DNA from 2 places in the Pseudomonas rosaeacicularis genome. Region 2 is predicted to be linked to the other one. Evidence: riboswitches for the same ligand, from Rfam matches in the RefSeq annotation. Region 2 holds a riboswitch; the other holds the start of a gene.
The links. A riboswitch is a leader RNA that binds a small molecule or an ion and turns the genes downstream of it on or off. The one in region 2 is predicted to bind cobalamin.

Region 1: it holds a riboswitch for cobalamin, as region 2 does, so the genes downstream of both, cobO (cob(I)yrinic acid a,c-diamide adenosyltransferase) here and ACWKWM_RS27480 (CbtB domain-containing protein) in region 2, are expected to answer to the same signal.

What each region holds. Positions count from the first base shown of each region.
Region 1 covers NZ_JBSKHT010000009.1:209,774-216,943, forward strand. Annotated here, with positions in the region: gene ACWKWM_RS13810 (cobyrinic acid a,c-diamide synthase CobB) at 213-1,508, opposite strand; gene cobO (cob(I)yrinic acid a,c-diamide adenosyltransferase) at 1,519-2,130, opposite strand; cobalamin riboswitch at 2,239-2,454, opposite strand; gene ACWKWM_RS13820 (PQQ-dependent sugar dehydrogenase) at 2,602-3,948, shown strand; gene ACWKWM_RS13825 (C40 family peptidase) at 4,069-4,605, opposite strand; gene ACWKWM_RS13830 (C40 family peptidase) at 4,703-5,389, opposite strand; gene ACWKWM_RS13835 (NAD-dependent deacylase) at 5,465-6,235, opposite strand; gene hda (DnaA regulatory inactivator Hda) at 6,235-6,939, opposite strand; gene ACWKWM_RS13845 (AI-2E family transporter) at 7,165-7,170, opposite strand, start outside.
Region 2 covers NZ_JBSKHT010000028.1:38,600-45,769, reverse strand. Annotated here, with positions in the region: gene ACWKWM_RS27500 (ABC transporter substrate-binding protein) at 1-932, opposite strand, end outside; gene ACWKWM_RS27495 (ABC transporter permease) at 957-1,766, opposite strand; gene ACWKWM_RS27490 (ABC transporter permease) at 1,763-2,677, opposite strand; gene ACWKWM_RS27485 (NAD(P)/FAD-dependent oxidoreductase) at 2,674-3,888, opposite strand; cobalamin riboswitch at 4,466-4,704, shown strand; gene ACWKWM_RS27480 (CbtB domain-containing protein) at 4,802-4,993, shown strand; gene ACWKWM_RS27475 (CbtA family protein) at 5,005-5,730, shown strand; gene ACWKWM_RS27470 (cobalamin biosynthesis protein) at 5,727-6,146, shown strand; gene cobM (precorrin-4 C(11)-methyltransferase) at 6,245-6,991, shown strand; gene nfuA (Fe-S biogenesis protein NfuA) at 7,150-7,170, opposite strand, start outside.

The DNA.
Region 1 (7,170 bases), on a different contig from region 2:
CGGATCACTCATGGCAATAACAACGCCGCCACTCAGGAATTGGGGCGGATGTAACCCGACTCGCCACCGGGAAATCACCTTTTGGCGAAAATCCCCGTGGGAGCGGACCTGTCCGCGAAGAGGCCAGTTAACCCAACACAACTCTAGCGCCTGTGATTGAGTCTTCGCGGACAGGTCCGCTCCCACGGGTAGTGTGTTGGTGCCTGAATGGGTCATGGCAAAAACAGCGCCGCCACCGCTTGGGGGTTGGAGGGGAAATAGAAGTGCACGTAAGAAGCCGTCATTCGGCCGTCGCGATATACCGCTTCCGCGCCGCGCCCGCCATTGGGGCTGACACCTCGGGCGATGGGTTGCAGCTCGGTGCCGGTCAGCGAATGGTGATACGTGTGGCCGCGCAATGTGCCTTCGGGCAGATCGACGTTTTGCAGGGCCAGCGCCGCCAAGCGCTTTTGCATCACCGCTTCGCCGCTGAGCAGCCCGACCAATTCGGCGCGCTGACCGTCGACATCGGTCAGGGCATCGAGCAAATAAAGCATCCCGCCGCATTCGGCCAACAAAGGCTTGCCGTCGGCGTGGTGCTGACGGATCGCATCAAGCATGGGTTTGTTTTCCCCCAGCGCAACGTGGTGCAATTCCGGGTAACCGCCTGGAAGATAAAGGCTGTCAGCCTCCGGAATGTGCTGATCGCGGATGGGCGAGAAAAACGAGAGCTCGGCGCCCATCGCTCGCAGAAGATCGAGACTGGCTCCATAGATGAAGGCAAAAGCCTCGTCATAGGCGATGGCGATACGCACGCCCGCGAGCAGCGGCTCGGCGGGGATGAAGTCCGGCGCATCGAACATCACAGCAGGCGGCAGGGCGACTTCGCAGGTGCTGGCGAGCGCATTGGCCGCAGCATCAAGACGCACGTCCAGATCATTCAGCTCGCTGGCTTGCACCAGTCCAAGATGCCGGCTTGGCAGTTCGATCCCGGTTTCCCGGGACAGCGCGCCATACCATCGCAGGCCTTCGGTGAGACTGCCCTCCAGCAACTGCGCGTGACGCACGGTCCCGACCCGGTTAGCGAGCACACCGGCAAACGGCAGGTCCGGCTGATAACGCGCCAGCCCCAACGCCAGCGCGCCAAACGTCTGGGCCATCGCAGTGCCGTCGATCACACCCAGCACCGGCACGCCGAAACGTCGGGCCAGGTCAGCGCTGGACGGGGTGCCGTCGAACAAGCCCATCACACCTTCGATCAGAATCAGGTCAGCGTCAGCGGCGGCTTCCCACAACAGGCGTCGGCTTTCGTCCTCGCCCACCATCCACATGTCCAACTGGTAAACCGGGTTGCCGCTGGCGCGTTCGAGGATCATGGGGTCGAGAAAATCGGGGCCGCACTTGAACACCCGGACCTTGCGCCCTTGATTGCGATGCAACCGCGCCAGGGCCGCTGTCACGGTGGTCTTGCCCTGACCGGACGCCGGGGCGGCGATCAACACGGCAGGGCATTGCCTGGCCTGACTCATGAACGGTCACTCACAGTTCAATACCCTTTTGCGCCCGAATGCCGGACTGGAACGCGTGTTTCACCACGGCAATGTCCGAAACGGTGTCGGACAGATCGATCAATTCCTGCTTGGCGCCACGGCCGGTCACGACCACATGCTGCATCGGCGGACGCGCCTGCAGGTCGGCGAGTACCTGCTCAAAATCCAGATAGCCGTGTTTGAGGGCGATGTTGAGTTCATCGAGGATTACCAGCCCGATACTCGGGTCTCGGAGCATGTCTTGGGTCACGCCCCAGGCGGATTCGGCAGCGGCGATATCACGCTGGCGGTCCTGGGTTTCCCAAGTGAATCCCTCGCCCATGACGTGGTAGCGCACTTGTTCGGGGAAGCGGCGGAAGAACAGTTCTTCGCCGGTGCTGTTGCGGCCCTTGATGAACTGCACCACGCCGCACTGCATGCCGTGGCCCATGGCGCGGGCGAGCATGCCAAAAGCCGAACTGCTTTTGCCTTTGCCGTTGCCAGTCAGTACCAGCAACAGGCCGCATTCGTTGGGGGCGCTGGCAATGCGTTCGTCCATCACGGCCTTTTTGCGCAGCATGCGCGCAAGGTGACGTTCGTCGCGTTCGGGGGTTTCGCTCATCTCAGCTCTCCGCTTGAGGGCAAGTAGGCGCAGACGGAAAGCACGAGCAAGCACTGGCAACGCGGCGCCATTAAGCAGGCCGCGGCGCAGAGCATCGCCCTCCGTGATGCTGTGGGATTGGATCAGGCCGGTCTCCGGACTCATGAGCGAACCATCGGGCCGCGCGCCTTCCCATGCTCAAAGAACACAGTGGCATTGTGCGTGGCTTTTCTCATTTACCGTTGCGGAGGCAGCGCCGGGATCGAACGCTGGGCGGTCTCACCGGCTTCCCTGTTTCACCCTGTCGATACTGACTCGAAGGGCACCTGAAACAAGTGGCGAAGGGTAGAGGGTTGAGGTTTGAGCGTCAATCAATGCGGCGCCCCATCAGCACTCGGGGCTGATCCGTGTTGGGGGTTGAACCTAAGAAGGCTCAAGTGCCTCTACCTAGTTACATAAAAATACTAATTGCCTACGAAATGGAGATCGACAATGTTCAAGCTCAGACCTCAGGTTGTCTTGATGATATTGGTTGCCGGGGGGCTCGCGGCCTGCGGCGAGTCATCGAAGCTGCAAGTCAGTGACGGCATGGGGACCTCTCCCAAATTGCCCGAGCCCAACAAGACGTTGATCCCCACCGTGAACATCGCGCCCGCCATCGGCTGGGCCAACGGCGCCAAACCGACTGCCGCACCAGGCACGCAGGTTGCCGCTTTCGCCGAAAATCTAGATCACCCACGCTGGCTCTACGTGCTGCCCAACGGCGACGTTTTGGTGGCTGAAACCAATTCGCCGCCCAAACCCGATGACGGCAAAGGGATTCGCGGCTGGGTGATGGAGAAAGTCATGGGGCGCGCTGGCGCAGGTGTCCCTAGCCCGAACCGCATCACCCTGCTCCGCGATAAGGATCACGACGGCGTGGCTGAAACGCGTACGGTATTCCTGCAAAATCTCAATTCGCCGTTTGGCATGGCGCTGGTGGGTAACAAGTTCTACGTCGCCGACACCGATCGACTGATCAGCTTCAACTATGAAACCGGCCAAACCTCCATCAGCGGCCAGCCGACCAAAGTAGTGGATCTGCCCGGCGGCACGCTCAACCACCACTGGACCAAGAACGTTATCGCCAGCAAGGACGGGAAAAAGCTGTACGTGACCGTCGGCTCAAACAGCAACGTGGCTGAAAACGGTCTGGACAAGGAAGAAGGCCGCGCGGCCATCTGGGAAGTCGATCCGGCGACCGGCTCGCATCGGATTTTCGCGTCCGGGCTGCGCAACCCCAACGGCATGGATTGGGAACCCCACACTGGCGCGCTGTGGACAGCGGTCAACGAGCGTGACGAAATCGGCAGCGATCTGGTGCCTGATTACGTGACTTCGGTAAAGGACGGAGCCTTCTACGGCTGGCCGTTCAGCTACTACGGCCAGCATGTGGACGTGCGCGTGACACCGCAGAATCCTGATCTGGTGGCAAAAGCCATACCGCCTGATTTCGCAGTGGGTCCGCATACCGCGTCACTGGGCCTTACCTTCGCTGATGGCAAAACCTTACCTGCACCGTTTACTGAAGGGCTGTTCATTGGTCAGCACGGTTCGTGGAACCGCAAACCGCACAGCGGCTACAAAGTGCTGTTTGTGCCGTTCAAAGACGGCAAGCCAAGCGGCACACCGGTTGACCTATTGACGGGCTTCCTGAATTCGGACGAAAAAGCGCAAGGCAGGCCGGTGGGCGTGATCAATGACAATAACGGTGGGTTGTTGGTCGCCGATGATGTAGGCAACAAGATCTGGCGGGTGACCGCAGCGAAGACTGCGCAGGCTTCTAACGCAGCAAAATGATTCGCCGGTAAATTTGTGGGAGGGGAGATTGCTCGCGATGGGGCACGTCAGTGTCGAATGTGCTAACTGACAACTTGCAATCGCGAGCAAGCTCCCTCCCATACCAACACATTCAACATGTTACTGCCGCGCCAGGCTCGAAGGCTGGATCACGCGCTTGGCATTGAGCCAGGCTTTCTGCCAATAAGGTTTGTCCAGACTGTCCAGCTTGACCGTGCCACCTGTTGCGGGTGCATGCACGAAGCGCCCTTCCCCGACGTAAATCCCCGCGTGGCTGACATTCGAGCCGCCGCCGGTGGCGAAGAACACCAGATCACCCGTCTGCAACTGGCTGCGATTAATGTCCGGACCGCGCAGGGTGATCATGTCCCGTGTAGAACGCGGCAAGCTGATACCCGCCGCGTCGCGATAGACGTAGCCGATCAAGCCACTGCAATCAAATCCTGAATCCGGCGTGTTGCCGCCCCAACGATAAGGCGTACCCACCAATCCGATAGCACGGACCAGCACGTCATCAGCAAGCGGCGAGGAAAAGTCAGAAGGAGCGGAGACAACGGGCTTGGGAGCAACCCGTTTCGGAGCTGGCGGCGGAGGGCTGGCACATGCGGCCAGCAACAGAGCCAGTGACACGACAATCAGGCGAACCGGTAACGTCATAAACACAACAACCTGCAACAGGATGCGGCTTGAGCCCCTAGGAATCAGGGGCCGGATGTGCGCACACCAAGGGATTTCCCGATGTGTACGCCCGGTATCAGCGGTGTTGGCGCTTGAGTGTAGTCGAGCTCATCGCGGTCGTGGTCTCGGCAACCTGGGAAGGTGCCATGGCCAGCGCGCGCTTGGCTTCGATGAAAGTCTTGGCCCAGTAGGCGTCGTCCAGGCTGTCTACGCGAACACCACCACTGCGACGGCTGCTGGAGTGGATGAACTGATCATCACCCAGATAGATGCCGGCGTGGCTGACGCGACCACGGCCTGCGGTGCTGAAGAACAGCAGATCGCCCGGCTTGAGGTCGTTGCGTTTAACCAGGGGAGCGTCGACGTTGATCATTTCACGCGTGGAACGCGGAAGGCTCATGCCGGCTTCTTCGCGAAAGAGATAACCGATGAAGCCGCTGCAATCAAAGCCCGAGGAAGTCGAGGTGCCGCCGAAACGGTAGCGCGTACCGATCAGAGACTTGCCACGTTCCAGGATGCTGTCTGCCAGGGCTGGCAGCTGGTACGGCTTGCTGTCGGCAAACTGTGCCAGCTCATCTTCGGTGGCGATTTCGTCTTGCAGCACCGAGGCGTAATCAGCTCGTTGAGCGGCAGACTGCGCGGTAATAGAATTTTGAAGATTCGGGTGTTGAACCTGTTGTTGCGATGCTGGCATCTGAGCCGCGCAACCGAACAAGAGGGTGACAAGTGCGAGAGGCACGAGGGGTGCTAAGCGATTCAGCATGGGCACGACCGTGGCGAATGTGTAAAGAAGCCGAGACTATGCCTTCTATCATCCTCATTTGCAAATTCAATCGAATCAAATGTGACTTACGAGGTCCGCCATCACATCTAAGGCCCTGCATTTCAGGAACACGTCCATCTGCGCAGAATGATCGGTTTGCGAGGGATTAATCTCGGCGGTAAAGCCTCCAGATACCCTCGTGCGCAGCATCGGCTCGTGAATATACGGAAAGCTGGCAGTTGTGCCAATGCTTATAACTGCATCGAAGCCTTTTGCCATTTCCTCATACAGCACATTCAGTGCCAGTTCCGGCAGCATCTCTTCGAATAACACCACGGGAGGGCGCAGAACACCGTGGCATTTCGCGCACAAAGGCGGCAATGGCCGTTGCAGATGCTCGCTCAGATGCGGATCGATAGCGCCACAGGACTGACAGTAGAGCGGCGCAAGTTGACCGTGAATTTCGATCAGACGCTCAGGCGGGCTTCCTGCAGCGCGATGGTAGCCGTCGACATTTTGCGTCAGCACCCAGCAATCGGGCTTGTTGCGCTGCAGTTGGGCAATCGCGTAGTGCGCCTCATTGGGCTGTCCGCCAAGGCAAGCGCTGCCTAATTGGGCAATATATTTCCAGCACAGCGCGGGGTCGCGGCGCAGCATTGGCCCGGAAAGCGCCACTTCAATAGGCAATCCATCGTCAGTGCGCCCGTTGTAAAGCCCGCCGACTCCGCGATAGGTCGGCAGTCCCGAATCGGCCGAAAGCCCGGCACCGGTGATGATCAGAATTCGCTTGGCGTGACGCAACGCTGCCGCCGTCTGCAGCACCAGCGCCGGGTCGATGCTGGTAATCACCAGCCGAGGGTCTCTTTCAGGAAGGGAATGGTCAGCTTGCGCTGAGCCTGCAACGAAGCCTGGTCGAGCTGTTCCAGTAAATCGAACAGCGCACTCATGCTGCGAGTGCCGCGGGTCAGGATGAAATGGCCGACTTCGTCCGTCAGGTGCAAGCCCCGACGCGAAGCACGCAACTGAAGGGCGCGCAGCTTTTCTTCGTCGGACAGCAGGCGCATCTGGAACACCAGCGCCATGGTCAGGCGGGATTTCAGATCCGCCAGCTTCACCGGCAGCTCGCGCGGAGAACATGACGCCGCGATCAACAAGCGACGGCCACTGTCGCGCAGGCGATTGAACAGGTGGAACAGCGCTTCTTCCCACTCGGGCTTGCCAACGATGGCCTGAATGTCATCCAGGCACACCAGCTCGTACTGCTCAAGATGATCGAACAGCTGGACGCCTTCGTCGAGGAGCTCGGCCAGCGGCAGATAGACCGCCGGCTCGCCCAATTGCTCGAAACGCAAGCAAGCGGCCTGCAACAAATGCGTGCGCCCTACCCCATGCTTGCCCCACAGATAAATCAGGCTCTCCGTCCACCCGGCGTCGGCTTCGCACAGCCGCTCGACATAGCCGAGTGCTGCGGCATTGGCGCCTGGATAGTAATTGACGAAGGTGGCGTCATCACGCAGACGCACACTCAAGGGCAGCTGAATTGGTTTCATGCTGGCTGAACGGCTGAAAAATAGCCGCCAAGGGGCCTCTGTGAAAAGTGTGCAAAGTTTATACCCGTGAGGCGGACCGCACAATGCGACGGACCGCCTGCAAAATCAAAGAGTTGCGTGAGCTGTCCCGCAGGCCTTGGTTTCAGGGCGCAGTAACGGCCATAAAAAAGGCGCCTGCCGCTAAATGCGCCAGACGCCGTTTCTCTCTCCTACAGGATCAATCTGCTACAG
Region 2 (7,170 bases):
TTGAACGCAGCCTCACTGGCGCTGCCGTAGCCGTATTCATTGATCAGGCTGGCACCGGAATCCGGGTTCAGGCGCGCATTGATGAAGTCATACGCCAGGTCCACATGCTTGGCGTCCTTGAGCAGGACCATGCCGCACACCCAGGTCAACATGCCCTCTTTGGGCTTCATGAACGCGACCGGCACGTTCTGCTTTTTCAGGGCTGTGGCCGATGCGTTCCAGGCCATGGCCGCCACCAGTTCGCCGCTGGCCAGGCTCTGTTCCACCGAGGTCATGTCAGTGGTGTATGACGACATCAGCGGCCGCTGCTGACGCAACATCGCGCCGACTTTGTCCAGCTGCGCCTGATCCATTTTCTTGAACGGATCTACCCCCGCCAGCAATGCCGCCACAAGAGGCGTGTCGTGGACCGCATCGATGGTCGCCATCTTCCCGGCGTAAGGCGAAGCGGGATCAAAGAACATTTTCCAGCTGGCTTCCGGATTTTTCACCAGATCGGTGCGGTACAGAATCGAAGTATTGCCCCAGTCCCACGGCACCATCCAGACCTTGCCGTCGGCATCGACAATGCCCGGCAGTTTCTGTAGAACCGGGAACACTTGATCCCAATTCTTCAGGCGTTTTGGGTCGAGCGGCTGAATCAGCCCCGCCTGTTTCCAGCGTTCCAGCTTGTCATAGCAAGGGTGCGCCAGATCAGGATGAAAACCCGCACGGGCTTTGGACAGCGCATCGTCATCGTCGCCAAACACCGAGATATCGACCTGCCCCGGATGGGCTTTTTCGAAGTCGTCATGGAACTGCGGCAACTCGTAACCGGACCAGGTGAAATACGTCAGCTTGCCACTGTCAGCGGCCTGCGCGCCCTGCTGTAACAACGTGAAGCCCAGCGCAAACGCGCTCAACCCCAGCGCCCAGGAACGTGTATCGGTCATGCGGATTTTCATGAGACCTCCGAGCTATTTCGTAATGGAATTGGCAGAGGAACGCGTGCCACGACGCCGAAAATGCTCGGCCAGCGCAGCGAGAATCACGGAGACCACGAGGATCACCGTACCGAGCGCCATGACGCTCGGCAGTTGCTTGGGAAAGCGCAGTTGACTCCAGATGTAAATGGGCAGGGTCGGTTCGGTGCCGACGAGAAAGAACGCCACGATGAACTCGTCGAACGAGGTAATGAACGCGAGCATGAACGCCGAAATCAGCCCCGGCAGTGCCAGCGGCAACGCCACGCGACGAAACGTGGTCCATTCGTCCGCGCCCAGATCCATCGCGGCGTCTTCCAGACTGCGGGGGAACGCCGCGAAACGGCTGCGCATCACCACCACAGTGGTCGGCAGGCAAAAACACACATGGCCCACCATGATCGAACCCAGTGACGGACCCGGACCGATCAGGTTAATGCCGACCAGCAAAGCGATGCCCAACACAACGCCGGGCAACAGGATCGGCAAACGCGCCAACAGCGAAATACTTCGTGCCAGCGGTGTGCTGCGGCGCAGATCGGCATAAGCAATCAGACACCCCGCCGCGGTTGCGATGGCTGCGGCAATGCTCGCCACCATCACGCTGTTGAGCGCTGCGTTGCGCAGTCGCGGGTCGTCCAGCAGGCTTTGGTACCACTGCATGGTGAAGCCCTTGAGCGGAAACACCGGGGCAATGGAATCGTTGAACGAGAACACCGGAATCAACAGCGTCGGCAGATACAAAAACACCAGGTACGCCGCCACATAGGCCATCAACCAATGCCGGTTCAGGTAGCGGGTCATGTGCGAGTGCTCCAGCGAGTGATGATCCAGCGCACAGCGACTACGACGATGGCAATCGCGACCATGCTGATCACCGCCAGTGCCGCACCGGCAGGCCAGTCGTTGGCCTTGCCGAACTGCGCCTGAATCAACGTGCCGATCATCGAGCTGTCAGGGCCGCCGACCAGAGCGGGGGTCACGTAATCGCCCACGGTCGGGACGAACACCACTAGCGCCGCCGACAAGATCCCCGGCACTGACAGCGGCAGCACCACCCGCAGAAACCCCTGATACGGCTTCGCGCCGAGGTCGGCGGCGGCTTCGAACAGATTCTTCGGCAGGCCCTGCAGGCAGATGTACAGCGGCAGCACGGCGAATGCGGCGTAGGCATGGGCCAAGGTCACCACTACGGTGGCCGGCGTATTGAGCAGGCCGGTCAGCGGCGCGTCGGTGATACCCAGCTGCATCAGCGCCGAATTGAGCACGCCGTTGTAGGCGAGCACGATTTTCCATGCGAACACCCGCAACAGGTAACTGGTCCAGAACGGCAGCGTCACCAGAAACAGCAGCAGATGACGCCAGCGCCCAGCCCGGAATGCCAGGAAATACGCCACCGGAAATGCCAGCGCGACTGTCGAGATCGTAACAATCGCCGAGAGGACAATTGAGCGCAGCAACACCATCCGGGTCAGCGGATCGGTGAGCGCCGAAGACAGATTGTCCAGCGTGAAGGCCGGCCCGACGATCTGCCCATCGTTGACCCGCACGCTCATGTACAGCAGCAAACCCAGGGCAAACAGAATCAGCGTGCAGGTGATCAAACCGCCCGGCAGATTCAACAGCGCATCGAACAGGCGAGCACGGGAGCGACGCGGTGTGACGATAAACGGGGCAGCGGCGGGTGCTGAGGCGTCGATGCGGGTTTGAGTCATCGTTTTGCCCCCCTGGCCCTTCGCTCGATCAAGTCCTGCATACGCATGACGTTGGCCGCGAGCCGTGCGACATTGCGATGCAGGGGCGCCGCGGGCATGGCCTTGAAAGGCGTCACCGGATAAACGCTTTCGGCGGCGGGCAGGCCTTGGACCAGATCGGCGACCAATGCGCCCATCCGCGTGGCCATCGCCACCCCCCGACCGTAATAACCCAAGGCTACGGTCAAGCCCGGTTCCGGCTGGCTGAGGATCGGGATTCCGGCAGACGGCACCGCAACTCGACCGCACCAGCAATGGGTCAGCGGCGTTTGCTCAAGCATCGGGTAGATATCGAGCATTTCCCGACGAACCCGCGCCAGGTCATTGAGGTTTAACGCGTCGCGGAACGGGCCTCGGGTGCCGAGCACAAAACGGCCGTCCTGGGTTTTGCGGAAGTAGCGCAATACCCGGTAGGTGTCAGATACCGGCAATCCACCGGGTAGGACCAAGTCCCGTAGTGCTGAAGGCAGTGGCGCCGTTGCCGCCTGCAAACTCCACAGCGTGACGTAGGTATGAGGCAGCGCTGGCAACAGCGGCGAGGAATAGGCGTTGGTGGCGATGACCACCTGATCGGCTTGAATGTCGCCGTTTGCAGTGGTGACCGTCCAGCCGCCTTCAGCCCGTTTTAGTTGCAACGCAGCGCAGCGTTCAAAAATCTTCACGCCGCGCTGGCGGGCGACGGCGGCCAGACCGTGAATGTATTGATAGGGCTGTAATTGGCCGGCGCGCTTGTCAAGCAGTCCTCCGTGGTAAATCGAGGTGCCGAGTCGCTTGGCAGTGTCGCTTTTGTCGAGCATCCGCACAGCGCCGCTGCGGCTTTGCCACTGACGAGCGCGGGCCTGCAACGCAAGCAACGCGGACTCGTTGTGCGCAGCCTGAATCCAGCCGTCCTGACGCGCACCACAGTCGATGCCCAGGCGCTCAATCAGACGAAAAACATAGTCAGCGGCGCTACCCACCAGGTCCACCAATGGTTCGCCACGCGCCTCGCCAAAACGCTGAACCAACTCGTCAGGGTTGAGCTTGAGACCGGGAATCACCTGACCGCCATTGCGGCCGGACGCGCCCTCACCGATGTTCATCGCGTCGATGACGACCACCTCACCGTCATGGGCAGCATGCGAGGTCAAAGCCAGGGCGGTGGACAGTCCCGTATACCCGGCGCCAATCACTACACAACGTGCCCTGGAAGGCAGCGTTGAGCTAAATGCCTGGACCTCGGAACGCTCCTGCCAAAGACAGCTGAATACATCTGATGATGCTTTCAAGATTCACCCGTATCGATGATCGATATAGATGTAGGTATAAACGATATTGGTGATTGCGCAATGGCGCAGCTTTTGATTCGTCGTTTTCGATGTATTTAGGTCGTTATTAACGGGCAGCGGTATCGATGTTCGATATCGGAGGGGAGGTCAAACGCCTTAGATTCTGGCCGCAGGCGATAAGAGCGTGGCTTGTCCGCGATTGGCTGCGCAGCAGTCATGAAACTTTGCGCCGACGGAGTGTCAGGAGGCCCCCAAGCACAGGTTTTTACTGCCGCTGCGCGCCAGATCGCCTGCAAGCAAGGCTCCTACGCCTTCGGCAGAAGCAAATCTGCAAATACGCGGCACATGGCAATCGGCGGGTTACGCCTCCGGCAGAAGCAAATCTGCAAATACGCGGCACATGGCAACCAGCGGGTGTCGCCTTCGGCAGAAGCGGTTCGGGGACCGGGTGCAGATTGACGAAGCCAACTCGCCATGCTCTCCTACACGCCTTGTTACGGGTGCCCTTCACAGGGTGAAACGGGAAACCGGTGCGTGTCGTCGTGAAGGCGATGCAAGTCCGGCGCTGCCCCCGCAACGGTAAGCGAGTGAAGAGTCAGATCCACTGTGTCTGTCATGGCTGCAAGGCGTGCGATATGGGAAGGCGATTCTTGATGGCGGGACGCATTGCGCGCCCTGCCCCTCGCAAGCCCGGAGACCGGCCCGCAACTGACACATAACAAACCCGCGGTGGGCGGGCGCTGTTGAGTCTCTGCTGACACCTGTCAGCGGGTTTCATTGCGCTTTCCTGCTCGCTGACATTTCAGAGGGAAGCGCCATGTCGATCACCACTACCAGCCCATCCAGCACCTCCAGCACCACCGCTACGCAGACCCAACGCCTGACTGCGGCAGTCAGCGCGATGATCCTCGGCGCTTGCCTGGTTTACTTTGCCGGCTTCTCGCACATCGATGCGGTACACAACGCTGCGCACGACACCCGTCACAGCTCCGCCTTCCCTTGCCATTGAGACCTGACGCCATGTTCAAGCGTATCGCGCAAACGGCCGGGTTCACCGGGCTGCTCGCCGCCCTGCTGCTGACCTTGCTGCAAAGCTTCTGGGTCGCGCCGTTGATTCTGCAGGCCGAAACTTACGAGAAAGCGCCCGCCACACACTCCGAGTCCCACGAGCATGCCACCGGCGCCATGGTGGCCCACGAGCATGACGCCGAGGCATGGGAGCCGGAAGACGGCTGGCAGCGTGTGCTGTCTACAACTGGAGGCAATCTGGTGGTGGCGGTTGGTTTCGCGTTGATGCTTGCTGCGCTGTATACGTTGCGGGCACCAGGCAGCACTGCTCAGGGCGCACTCTGGGGGCTGGCCGGTTTTGCCGTGTTTGTATTGGCGCCGACCCTTGGCCTGCCGCCTGAGTTGCCAGGCACTGCTGCCGCTGACCTCACTCAGCGTCAGTTCTGGTGGATCGGCACTGCTGCATCCACCGCCGTTGCGCTGGCGTTGCTGGTGTTCGGTCGTCACTGGGCTTTGAAAGTCCTGGCTGTCGCAATTCTGGTCGTCCCACATGTAATTGGTGCCCCGCAGCCGGAAGTACACGCCAGCCTGGCGCCAGAAGCACTTGAAGCACAGTTCAAAATCGCCTCGCTGCTGACCAATGCGGTGTTCTGGATTGCGATGGGCGTGATTAGCGCCTGGTTGTTCCGCCGCAACAATCCTGAGCTGCATACGTCAGGGCTGCCGCACGCGGCATGAGCCACTCGGGCACTCGGCCGATCCTGGTGGTCGGCCTTGGCTGCCGGCGAGGTTGCTCAGTTGAGTCGCTGACGGCATTGATCGACGAAAGCCTTGCGCTTCAAGGCTTTGCTCTCAGCGATATAACCGCCCTCGCCTCCATTGACCTCAAGTCGGCGGAATCGGGATTGCTGGAACTGAGTGCACGGTTGGGCGTGTCGCTGGTGTTTTTCAGTGCCGAGGACTTGAGCGCGTTCGAGGGACAGCTGAGCCATCGCTCGCAGCCCGCGTTTGACGCAACGGGATGTTACGGCGTAGCGGAAAGTGCGGCGTTGGCGTTGGCCGCGCAGCTATCGACCGCCCCACCGCGTTTGCTCATCACACGCCACAAGAACAACCACGCCACCTTCGCATTGGCGGGTGCAAACCCTCTGTAGGAGCCAACTTGTTGGCGAAGCGTTATCCCGGTCGAAACGCAACGATCGCCCTCGCCAACAAGTTGGCTCCTACAGAACACATACGCTTTGGAGTTCCAATGACCGTTTTTTTCATCGGCGCAGGCCCCGGCGATCCGGAGCTGATCACCGTAAAGGGCCAACGCCTGATCCGCACTTGCCCGGTCATCATTTACGCCGGCTCCCTGGTGCCCGAGGCCGTGCTTGAGGGTCATCAGGCGGTTCACGTCACCAACAGCGCCGAATTACACCTGGAGCAGATCATCGCCTTGATGAAATCCGCTCATGAACAGGGCCAGGATGTGGCCAGGGTTCACTCTGGCGACCCGAGTTTGTATGGCGCCATTGGCGAACAGATTCGTTGTCTTCGCGAGCTGAATATCCCCTGCGAAATCATCCCCGGCGTGACGGCGACTGCTGCATGCGCCGCATTGCTTGGTACTGAACTGACGCTGCCCGACATCTCGCAAAGCGTGATTCTGACGCGCTACGCCGACAAAACTTCGATGCCCAAAGGCGAGGCGCTCGGTGATCTGGCGCAGCACAAGGCAACGATGGCCATTCATTTGGGCGTGAACAATCTGGGCAAGATCATTGCAGAACTGACCCCGTACTACGGCGCCGATTGCCCGATTGCGGTGGTTCACCGCGCCAGTTGGCCGGATCAGGATTGGGTGACGGGAACGCTGGCGGACATTGAGGCGAAGGTGCAGGAGAAGGGTTTTCGGCGTACGGCGCTGATTCTGGTCGGGCGAGTACTGGGCAATGAAGTGTTCAGTGAATCATCGCTGTACCGCGCCGGGCATGCGCATCTCTTCAGGCCCTGAACGGCCCGGTGATGACTGTAGGAGCGAACTTGTTCACGAGGCGTCGTACCTGACACACCACATCAAGCGCTCGCCAACAAGTTGGCTCCTACAGTGGGGTATTTCCCCACAAAAAAGCCCCGAACCAGTCGGGGCTTTTTGCTGAAACGCTGACCACGTCAGTAGTAGGCGTTTTCTTT